DNA from 2 places in the Acetobacterium sp. KB-1 genome. Region 1 is predicted to be linked to the other one. Evidence: riboswitches for the same ligand, from Rfam matches in the RefSeq annotation. Region 1 holds a riboswitch; the other holds the start of a gene.
The links. Region 1 has a riboswitch for cobalamin ahead of DOZ58_RS14080 (ECF transporter S component). Riboswitches for the same ligand answer to the same signal wherever they lie in the genome.
Positions count from the first base shown of each region.

Region 1 (4,213 bases):
TTGAAACGGGCTGGAATCGGATATTGGGAACCCTCTTTGGAGGTGTAGCGGGAATGTTGGGTATTTTTATTGCTCGTTTAATCCCATATCAATACGCCTATGTTTTCATCATTCCGTTAGGAATTATGGGACTGATTTATCTGTGTAATACAATTAACAAGTCGGGTGCTATCGTTATTACCTGTGTGGTTTTTCTCATTTTAATGACCACCTATCCTCAGGATACGGGTACCTATATGCTGGCCCTTTTAAGACTTCTGGAAACGGTATTTGGTATCGTTGTGGCGTTTTTAATCAATCGCTTTATTAAATTGCCGGAATGTGATAAAAACCCGGATGAAAGCCAAACAGAGGCGGAAAAAGAGTTGGTCACGGTCGAAGAAAAACCGGACAGCGGTTATAAAAAATTTAAAGTGTCAAACCTGTTGTATATGATATTCAAACCCTAGATTTTACGTTTATTCTGGATTTTTGTGACGTCTAGATTAACTAAAATATAATTACCCCTCCCCTTAAAAAAGAGACCACCCTTAATACCAGGTGGTCTTTTTTTATTTGCAAATATTTTGTTATCTGAAATAACCAATAATGGTCAGCTTATCCTTAAAGATGGCAGCCAGTCCGGATAGGGCTGAGGGCTTGATGCTGGCAATTACGGTGGTTGCCGGGCCGGAAGAATCCACTACATTCAGATCATTAGGTAATTGTTCAAATTGGAGCTGGTAAATATTGGCAAGCGTGTTGGCTTCGTATAAAATCCCTTTGGAACCGCAGGGAACGATCTCATTTACGGCAGGGTTCTTAACTAAGGTCTTGAGATCCTGATAATTGGCGATTTCCGGATCGCCATCGAGAATAAGGGCACTGACATATTTGGGTTTACCGATGCAGATCACCACATCTGCAGATACTGAGGGAGTGATTCGCAACCGATTGGCCATTCCGAGTACAAAAATGCCAAAACCGGTCATGCTGGTTTTGAAATTTTCTTCGGTCGAACCATTAATGGGCAGATCTCCGATACCGGCTCGTTCCAATTCTTCCCGAATACCTTTAATCAGAGCTTCGCCGGTGGGGTGCATTTCTCCGACGATGGTGTTGGAAAGACCGATGATCTGGGCGCCACAGGCCAGCAGTTCAAAAAGACATACCCGGGCAGCAAAAACAGAAATGTACTTGGTGGCAACACACAGTTCATCCCCGGGCTTTTCCCCGACGCCACCGCTACTGTCGCAGGCAGTGACCAGGAGGGAATCAGGAAGCTCAATGACGGATAGGTCACGATATTGATAAGTTTTCATACGGTCCTCCATTCGGGGGTTTTTATAATAACGTAAGTGCCATGTATTTTGTGAGTTACTTCGTCATTTAAGAATCAGGTTCTAGCGGAGCTTAAGTTTATGCCTGAGCCGAAGTTGCCGAAGATACCTGATTTTTAACCGATAGGGGTAATGCTTTAAAGACAAGGGCCGCAATCAGGGCATTGATTCCACCCACCAGAGCCAGGGGAAACATCATTGCAATTACTCCGGGCCAGGTTAACATGGGGATTAAAAGCGGCGAACAGAGTAAAAGTAGGATCGGGCCGTTGCAGATAGCGGCAACGATAACGTTGACGATCAGGGCGACGATTTCATTTGCGGCCTTTTTAACAAAAACATAAGTATACCAGGTGGCCACCATGATCAGCCCCATCCCCAGACCAATAGCAAGGTGAACGGGTAGGGTCATTGGGAATCCTGAGGTAAGCGCGGTTAAAAGATGACCGATAATAGCAATAATTGCGCCAGCCAGAGGTCCCATCAACAGGGTGCCCAAAAAGGCCGGCAGTGAATCGAAGGCAATCGTGCCAAAAACTTTTAACTGGGCTCCTACAAAAGAGAGGGCAATTAAAAGCGCCATAAAAACGAGTTGTCGCGTGTTGATTTTCATGTGATACTCCTTAATTTTATTATAAAGCATTTCTATGGCGATGAAAAGAAAATTTGGATAGGTCGATTTAATTAAATAAAAAAGTTCACATCTAATTTAGATGTGAACTTTACCGTCGTCCAAATGGAATCATTTCTGGCAGGTCTCCTGAGTCAGCTTCATCGCAGTTTGTCCCTTCCCGTGAGGTGGTCATGACTTGTGCTCGACTTTACAGTGGTGGGTCCCTACAGGATTTTAACCTGTTTCCCTATTCTCCTTTTTCAAGGCACCAAAAAAGCTTTATTTACTTGAGCAAATAATAGCACATCAGAGATCAATTTGTCAAATTGAAATTGTAAATAATTAAGGGAAAGAAAAAGTAAAGTAATCGTTAAAAGATGATCGCGTCGAGGGTAAATTCTAGCTTAAATCAACCGCGAAAAAAAAGCGGCGATAAAAAAATCGCGGCCAAATATTGCTGCTATAATTCATTGTATTGAATCCTTGGAGTATGGTACAATGCTTTACAAAATGACTAATACTAAGAGGTATAAAAATTGATTCTAATGATCGACAACTATGATTCTTTCACCTATAATTTGGTTCAGTATCTGGAAAAACTGAATGCAACGGTGATTGTAAAGAGAAACGATAAGATTACCCTGGACGAGATTGCCGCGATGGCACCGTCGATGATTGTCTTATCACCGGGGCCATGCACCCCCAACGAATCCGGAATCTGTCTGGATGTGGTGCACCGTTTTAAGGGTGAAATCCCGATCCTGGGTATTTGTCTGGGCCACCAGATCATCGGTCAGGCCTTTGGCTGTAAGATTAAAAAAGCTCTGGAACCGGTTCATGGCAAAGTCCATGCCATCTCCCATGACAATGCCGGCGTGTTTGATGGTCTTAATAATCCCCTGAAGGTGACGCGCTACCATTCTTTGGTGGTTGAAAATCAGGAAATACCGGATTTTTTTGAGATCACCGCCCGAACTGATCAAAATGAGATCATGGGTATGCGACATAAAGACTACCACATCGAAGGGGTTCAGTTTCATCCTGAAGCGATTCTTACCGAAATGGGGATGGAATTATTGGATAACTTTTATCAATCGACAAAAGAAAATGGTGTGCGATGTTAATACAAGAAATAAAAACCGACTTAAGCAGTTTTGAGTGCTATCTTCTATTCAAAGATGAGCCCTATAGTTTCTTTTTAGACAGCGGCAGAGACCCGGACAGTCTGGGACGCTATTCATTTATCGGTGGGAACCCGTTTCTGGTCTTTAAAAGCAAAGCGGACGCCATTACCGTTAAAACCAAAACAGCGACGAAAACGCTTACGGGAGATCCTTTTGATGAACTGCAAAAGCTCTTAAAAAAGTATAAAATGGATTATCCATCCCCGTTTCCTTTTTTAGGTGGGGCAGTGGGTTATTTTGGCTATGATCTCTGTCATCATCTGGAAGTATTTCCCCGCAGTGCCGTGGATGATGTGGGGATCCCCGATTGTTATATGGGTTTTTATGATGGCATTGTGATTATTGATCATAAAGAAGGTAAGACCTATGTGGCCGCCCTGGGAATCGAAGAAAATGAAGCGGATATCATCAGCCGGTTAGCCGCAAAATTTGTCGGCGATCCCAAAATTGCCATTCGTACAGACTTTAAAATTAATGAGAATGTTGAATTTCGGGGTAATTTCACCAAGCCGGAGTATATGAAGGCACTGGATGCAGTTCACGAATACATTTTAGCGGGAGATATTTACCAGACAAATCTGACTCAGCGCTTTAACGCTGATTTACAGCTTAGCCCACTGGAATTATACAGCGAACTCAGAAAAATTAACCCGGCTCCCTTTGCCAGTTACATTGATTTTGGAGAAGGACAGATTGTTTCCAGTTCCCCGGAGCGTTTTATTCTGGTTCAGGGTCGAAACATTGAAACCCGACCGATTAAAGGGACGATGCCCCGGGGCAAAACCGCTGCGGAAGATGCCGCTAATCGGGAGACTCTGGTTAACAGCGAAAAGGATAAAGCCGAACTGCTAATGATTGTCGATCTGGAGCGCAATGATCTGGGAAAAATTGCTAAAACCGGCACCGTTAAGGTTCCGGAATTGTTTAAGTTAGAAACTTATCAGACCGTTTTTCACCTGGTCTCAACCGTTACGGCCGAATTAAAGGACAACCTCGATGCCATCGATTGTGTCAAAGCCACTTTCCCCGGCGGTTCGATTACCGGGGCACCGAAGATCCGGGCGATGGAGATTATTGATGAACTGGAGCCCACCCAG
Region 1 covers NZ_CP030040.1:3,044,619-3,048,831, forward strand. The annotation lists gene DOZ58_RS14070 (aromatic acid exporter family protein) at 1-449, shown strand, start outside; gene DOZ58_RS14075 (alpha-ribazole-5-phosphate synthase) at 570-1,301, opposite strand; gene DOZ58_RS14080 (ECF transporter S component) at 1,399-1,932, opposite strand; cobalamin riboswitch at 2,052-2,220, opposite strand; gene DOZ58_RS14085 (aminodeoxychorismate/anthranilate synthase component II) at 2,469-3,056, shown strand; gene pabB (aminodeoxychorismate synthase component I) at 3,050-4,213, shown strand, end outside.

Region 2 (4,213 bases), 840 kb from region 1:
AGAGCAGGATCTGATGGCTGAAAAGCTGATCTATGGCAAGGATTTTGCCTATATTAAAGACATTAACCGCTTTGCTGATTTGGTTATTAAGTATTTAAAGCAAATTATTGTAAGTTAAAAAATAAAACCGCTAAGCATCAACTGCTTGATGTCTTAGCGGTTTTTTTGGTACTATTTTGTTATCCTATAATTGTTATCCTCCGCCATAAAAAGATCAAACCGTTTTGTAATAAGATCGATTGACGCTCCTGATTGATAAAACGATGGGAAACGCTTATAGCGTATAGGAAATAATAATATTTTCGTCCAACGCGCGGAAGGTAAAGCTTTCGGTGATAAACAGTTTGACATTTTCTTTATCATAAGATTCAAAACCGATGGCAAAATCCTGTCCGATGGTCAGTTCAAAGTTTGGATTATCATAAGGGATCAGAAAAGCGCCATCAAGAACGGTGCTTAATAGTATTTTTCCACCAATGAGGGCTTCGATCTGTTTAATCAGCGGATACCCATGAGAGCTTATATTGAGACGATTATAAGCCACCTCACCAACAATTAATACAAAGGGACCGGCTTCAAATTTTTCTCTTAGTGTAACCAGGCCTTTTGAGATTGCTTCCATAATTTGGGAGTCTGTTTTACCAAAGGGTATTTTTTCATTAACGGTTACCGATTCCAGACCTTTAATCTGACCAGCTTCAAAGCCTTTATACACGACCGTTTCTTCAAACTCGGCAATTCTTTGGACAGCTTCTTCCAGATTAGTTAAATCAATATCCTTGGCACCACGCGTCAGGTTATCCATCTCCCAACGGTTTAAGGTGAAGCTTATTCTTGCTTCAACAAGTGGTTTGATCTTGAAAACACCGGTTTTAACAAGGTTTTCATCGTCATTAATTAATTCGAGTCGACCTTCCGATACGCTAGTAAAATCAAGACCTTTCGGTCCATTTACCGTGACGGCCTTTCTTGCTGTTAATCGACTTTTTAACACGGCTTCCGCTCGGCCATCAATTTCGCTCCAGGCGAGTTGAGTTAAGGGTGCGATTTCTCTTTTTAACATTTTTTCCTCCTTGATTAATGCGCGTTATTTTTTTAAATCACCGATATGGATACCGGATATATTTACAGACTCGGGTGCCGCTTCATTTTCTTCGGCTTCCAGAATTGAACCATCGACAAACAGGTACGTTCGCAGTTCTTCATCCCATTTGTCCATATTTCGTCTTAACCATTCAATGGCCATGCAGGCGTGTTCAATTTCTTCGTCCCGGTTATGCGCCATAATTCCTTTTAATTCAGGATCACTCGTTGCTGCCACGCGTTGGTTATACCAATCAACAGCTTCTAATTCTTCTTTTAAACTATTGATGGCCCGAGTGATGTTCATCGTTTTTTCATCTAATAATTCAATTGGTTCATGATACTGTGCCATAAAATTTCCTCCTACCTTCTAAATATTGGATATATAATAATTATACCCAAATGATTGTAGACTAACAGGATTTATGTTATCTTTGCAAAAAATTGTTAGTTTAAGTGAAAGCGATTAAGATTTTTAAAGAATCAATGTGTATTGTATCAATGGGTAGATAGCAGGCGCTAATGCTAAAAAAGATCATCCTGATTACGCTCAGGAAATTACTATGATCGGTCAGAATAAACCCTTGCCAAAAAATACGTTTTAGATTAGTATAGAGTCAAACCATGACAGAAGGAATGCGGTGGGAATCCGCAACAGTTTCTTTGCTACTGTAAGGCGATCATGGGTGCAGGTGGTCATTGGGTTATCCGAGAAGGCCGTTTGCAACAAGCCCCGCCAAGTCAGGATATTTCCAAATGGTTAAGATGTTTGAAGCTTCAAAGAAGGCTACAACGTGTGAGACCATTTAGAAATACAGGATTTGGAGAAATTTTTTCCCTTATCTGGACAAAAATATGGCACACATTTTGTAAACCTTTTAAAAAGGTTTTTTTAGCTTTTTGTAGATGTCGAGAAAGAGGAAGAGATGGAAAAAATTAGGATAATAGAGTTACCGGTTGATGTCAATATGCCGATGCTGATGAAAAAAATGAAATTAACATGTGATTCACCAGTTTATGATGAATACCAAAATGCGGTGGAGCTTTTAAGAAACCAGATAAAACCGATGGCGATCATTAAAGCCTGTCCGGTTGAGACGTTTTCGAAGCATTTAGTTGTGATGGATGGGATTAAGTACAAGAGCAAAACCCTTCATTATTTGTTAAAAGACCACGAACAGGTGTTTTTGTATTTGTTGACAATCGGTGAAATGCCAACAAAGCTTCACCAGATTGAACATTATTTTTTGCAGTCGCTTAAGTTGCCAATTATGTATGGTGCCATGAAGCACTTGAAAGCGGCAGTTCGGGAAGACAATCATCTTAAGCAGGTGGGAATAGCGAATCCCGGTCTGATCCAGGATTGGGCAATTCAGGATAGCAAAGCTATTTTTGACAGCTTTGGCAGTGCCTCCCTGCAGATCGGACTAAAGATGGGTAAAGGCTACATTATGCGTCCTGTCTACAGTTCTTCCGGGATTCTCTTTGATGATTTTCAAAATTATTGCGATTGTGCAGCGTGCAGCATCGATGGCTGCATTGCCAGAGAGGAAAAGATGACGGACGACGAAAAAAAGATGGCAAGTGTTGGGTGAAGGCAAACAGCGCGCGATCTTTTATAGAAGTGCCATTTGCGACAAAATTGTGATAAAATAGAAGACAAAACGACAAAGGATAATGACAATGCAAATCAATCGATTGCTAGAAATGGTCTATATTTTATTTGAAAAGAAAAAGATAACGGCGAGCGAATTAGCCGACTACTTTGAAGTGTCTCAGCGTACCATTTACCGGGATGTGGAGTCTCTAAGTGCGGCTGGGATTCCTGTTTATGCTGAAAAAGGTAAGGGTGGAGGAATTCGGCTGCTGGATAACTACGTGATTAAAAAATCACTGCTTTCAGAAAAGGAACAGGTCAATCTGCTGGCATCGCTACAGGGGATGAATGTGCTAAACGGACCGGAGGTCGATCCGGTGCTGAGAAAACTGGCGACCCTGTTTGAAAAAAAAGATGCCGACTGGATTGAAGTCGACTTTTCCCATTGGGGCGGTGATAGCGATGAACGGGAAAAATTTAATGTGCTGAAAAACGCCATCCTTGAAAAAAACAGAATTGCTTTTGACTACTTTAGTGCGACCGGAGAAAAGACCGGGCGCACTATTGAACCGCTAAAGCTCTTGTTTAAGGGGCAGTCCTGGTATGTTTATGGATTCTGTTTAAGTAAAGAGGCGTTGCGCTTTTTCAAGGTCAGTCGGATCAGGCAGCTCCGGCAGTTATCGGAGGCTTTTTCCCGGACCCTGCCGGAGGGCCCTGTTTTTGAAAAACCGGAGATAAGCGCTTCCCAAATCAGGTTGATCCTGAGAATTGACGCGAGCATGGCGTTTCGGATCTATGATGAATTTGATCCGGCCGCGATCACAAAAAATCAGGATGGGTCCTTTGTGGTAGCGAGCCGCTTGCCCGAGGATGGCTGGGTGTATGGCTATATTCTTTCTTATGGTGATGCTGCTGAGGTGTTAGAACCCCAGTGGTTGCGGGAGGCAATTAAGAAAAAATTGGAAGATGGTCTTAAAAAATATCTTTAATATGACATTAGGTGTCAGGTTAAAGGGTGTATACTGAATTTATTAATAAGTTAGAAAGAGGTATACACAAATGGATTATGAATTGGTACAACTAACAGAAAAGCAAGTGGCGGGGCTGAAAATACGCACCAGTAATACCGATCCCCAGATGGTTGAAAAAATTGGTGCCACCTGGCAGCGTTTTTATGGGGAAGGAATTGAAGCCTCCCTGACCGGCAGAAAAAATGAGAAATGTATTGGTCTTTATACCAATTATGAAAATGGTGTGGCCGGCACTTATGACGTGGTGGTTGGTTGTGAAGTTGATGCTGCAGCTTCGCAATCAGAGCGGGTTGAAACCGTAAGCATTGCACCTGGTAACTATGCAAAATTTGTTGTCCATGGTGATGTGCAGCAGGCCGTTGGCGACTTATGGGTGAAGCTTTGGGATATGAAGCTCGACCGGAAATTTAGTAGCGATTTTGAGGAATATCAACCCGGGGAAGACATGGCCAACGCCGAGATCCATGTCTATATTTCACTGAATTAAGGGAGACGCAAACGA
Region 2 covers NZ_CP030040.1:2,201,517-2,205,729, reverse strand. The annotation lists gene DOZ58_RS10215 (nitric oxide reductase activation-like protein) at 1-118, shown strand, start outside; gene DOZ58_RS10210 (family 1 encapsulin nanocompartment shell protein) at 275-1,063, opposite strand; gene DOZ58_RS10205 (encapsulin-associated ferritin-like protein) at 1,088-1,435, opposite strand; cobalamin riboswitch at 1,669-1,855, shown strand; gene DOZ58_RS10200 (hypothetical protein) at 2,010-2,678, shown strand; gene DOZ58_RS10195 (YafY family protein) at 2,767-3,669, shown strand; gene DOZ58_RS10190 (GyrI-like domain-containing protein) at 3,740-4,198, shown strand; gene DOZ58_RS10185 (GyrI-like domain-containing protein) at 4,213-4,213, shown strand, end outside.
Region 2: it holds a riboswitch for cobalamin, as region 1 does, so the genes downstream of both, DOZ58_RS10200 (hypothetical protein) here and DOZ58_RS14080 (ECF transporter S component) in region 1, are expected to answer to the same signal.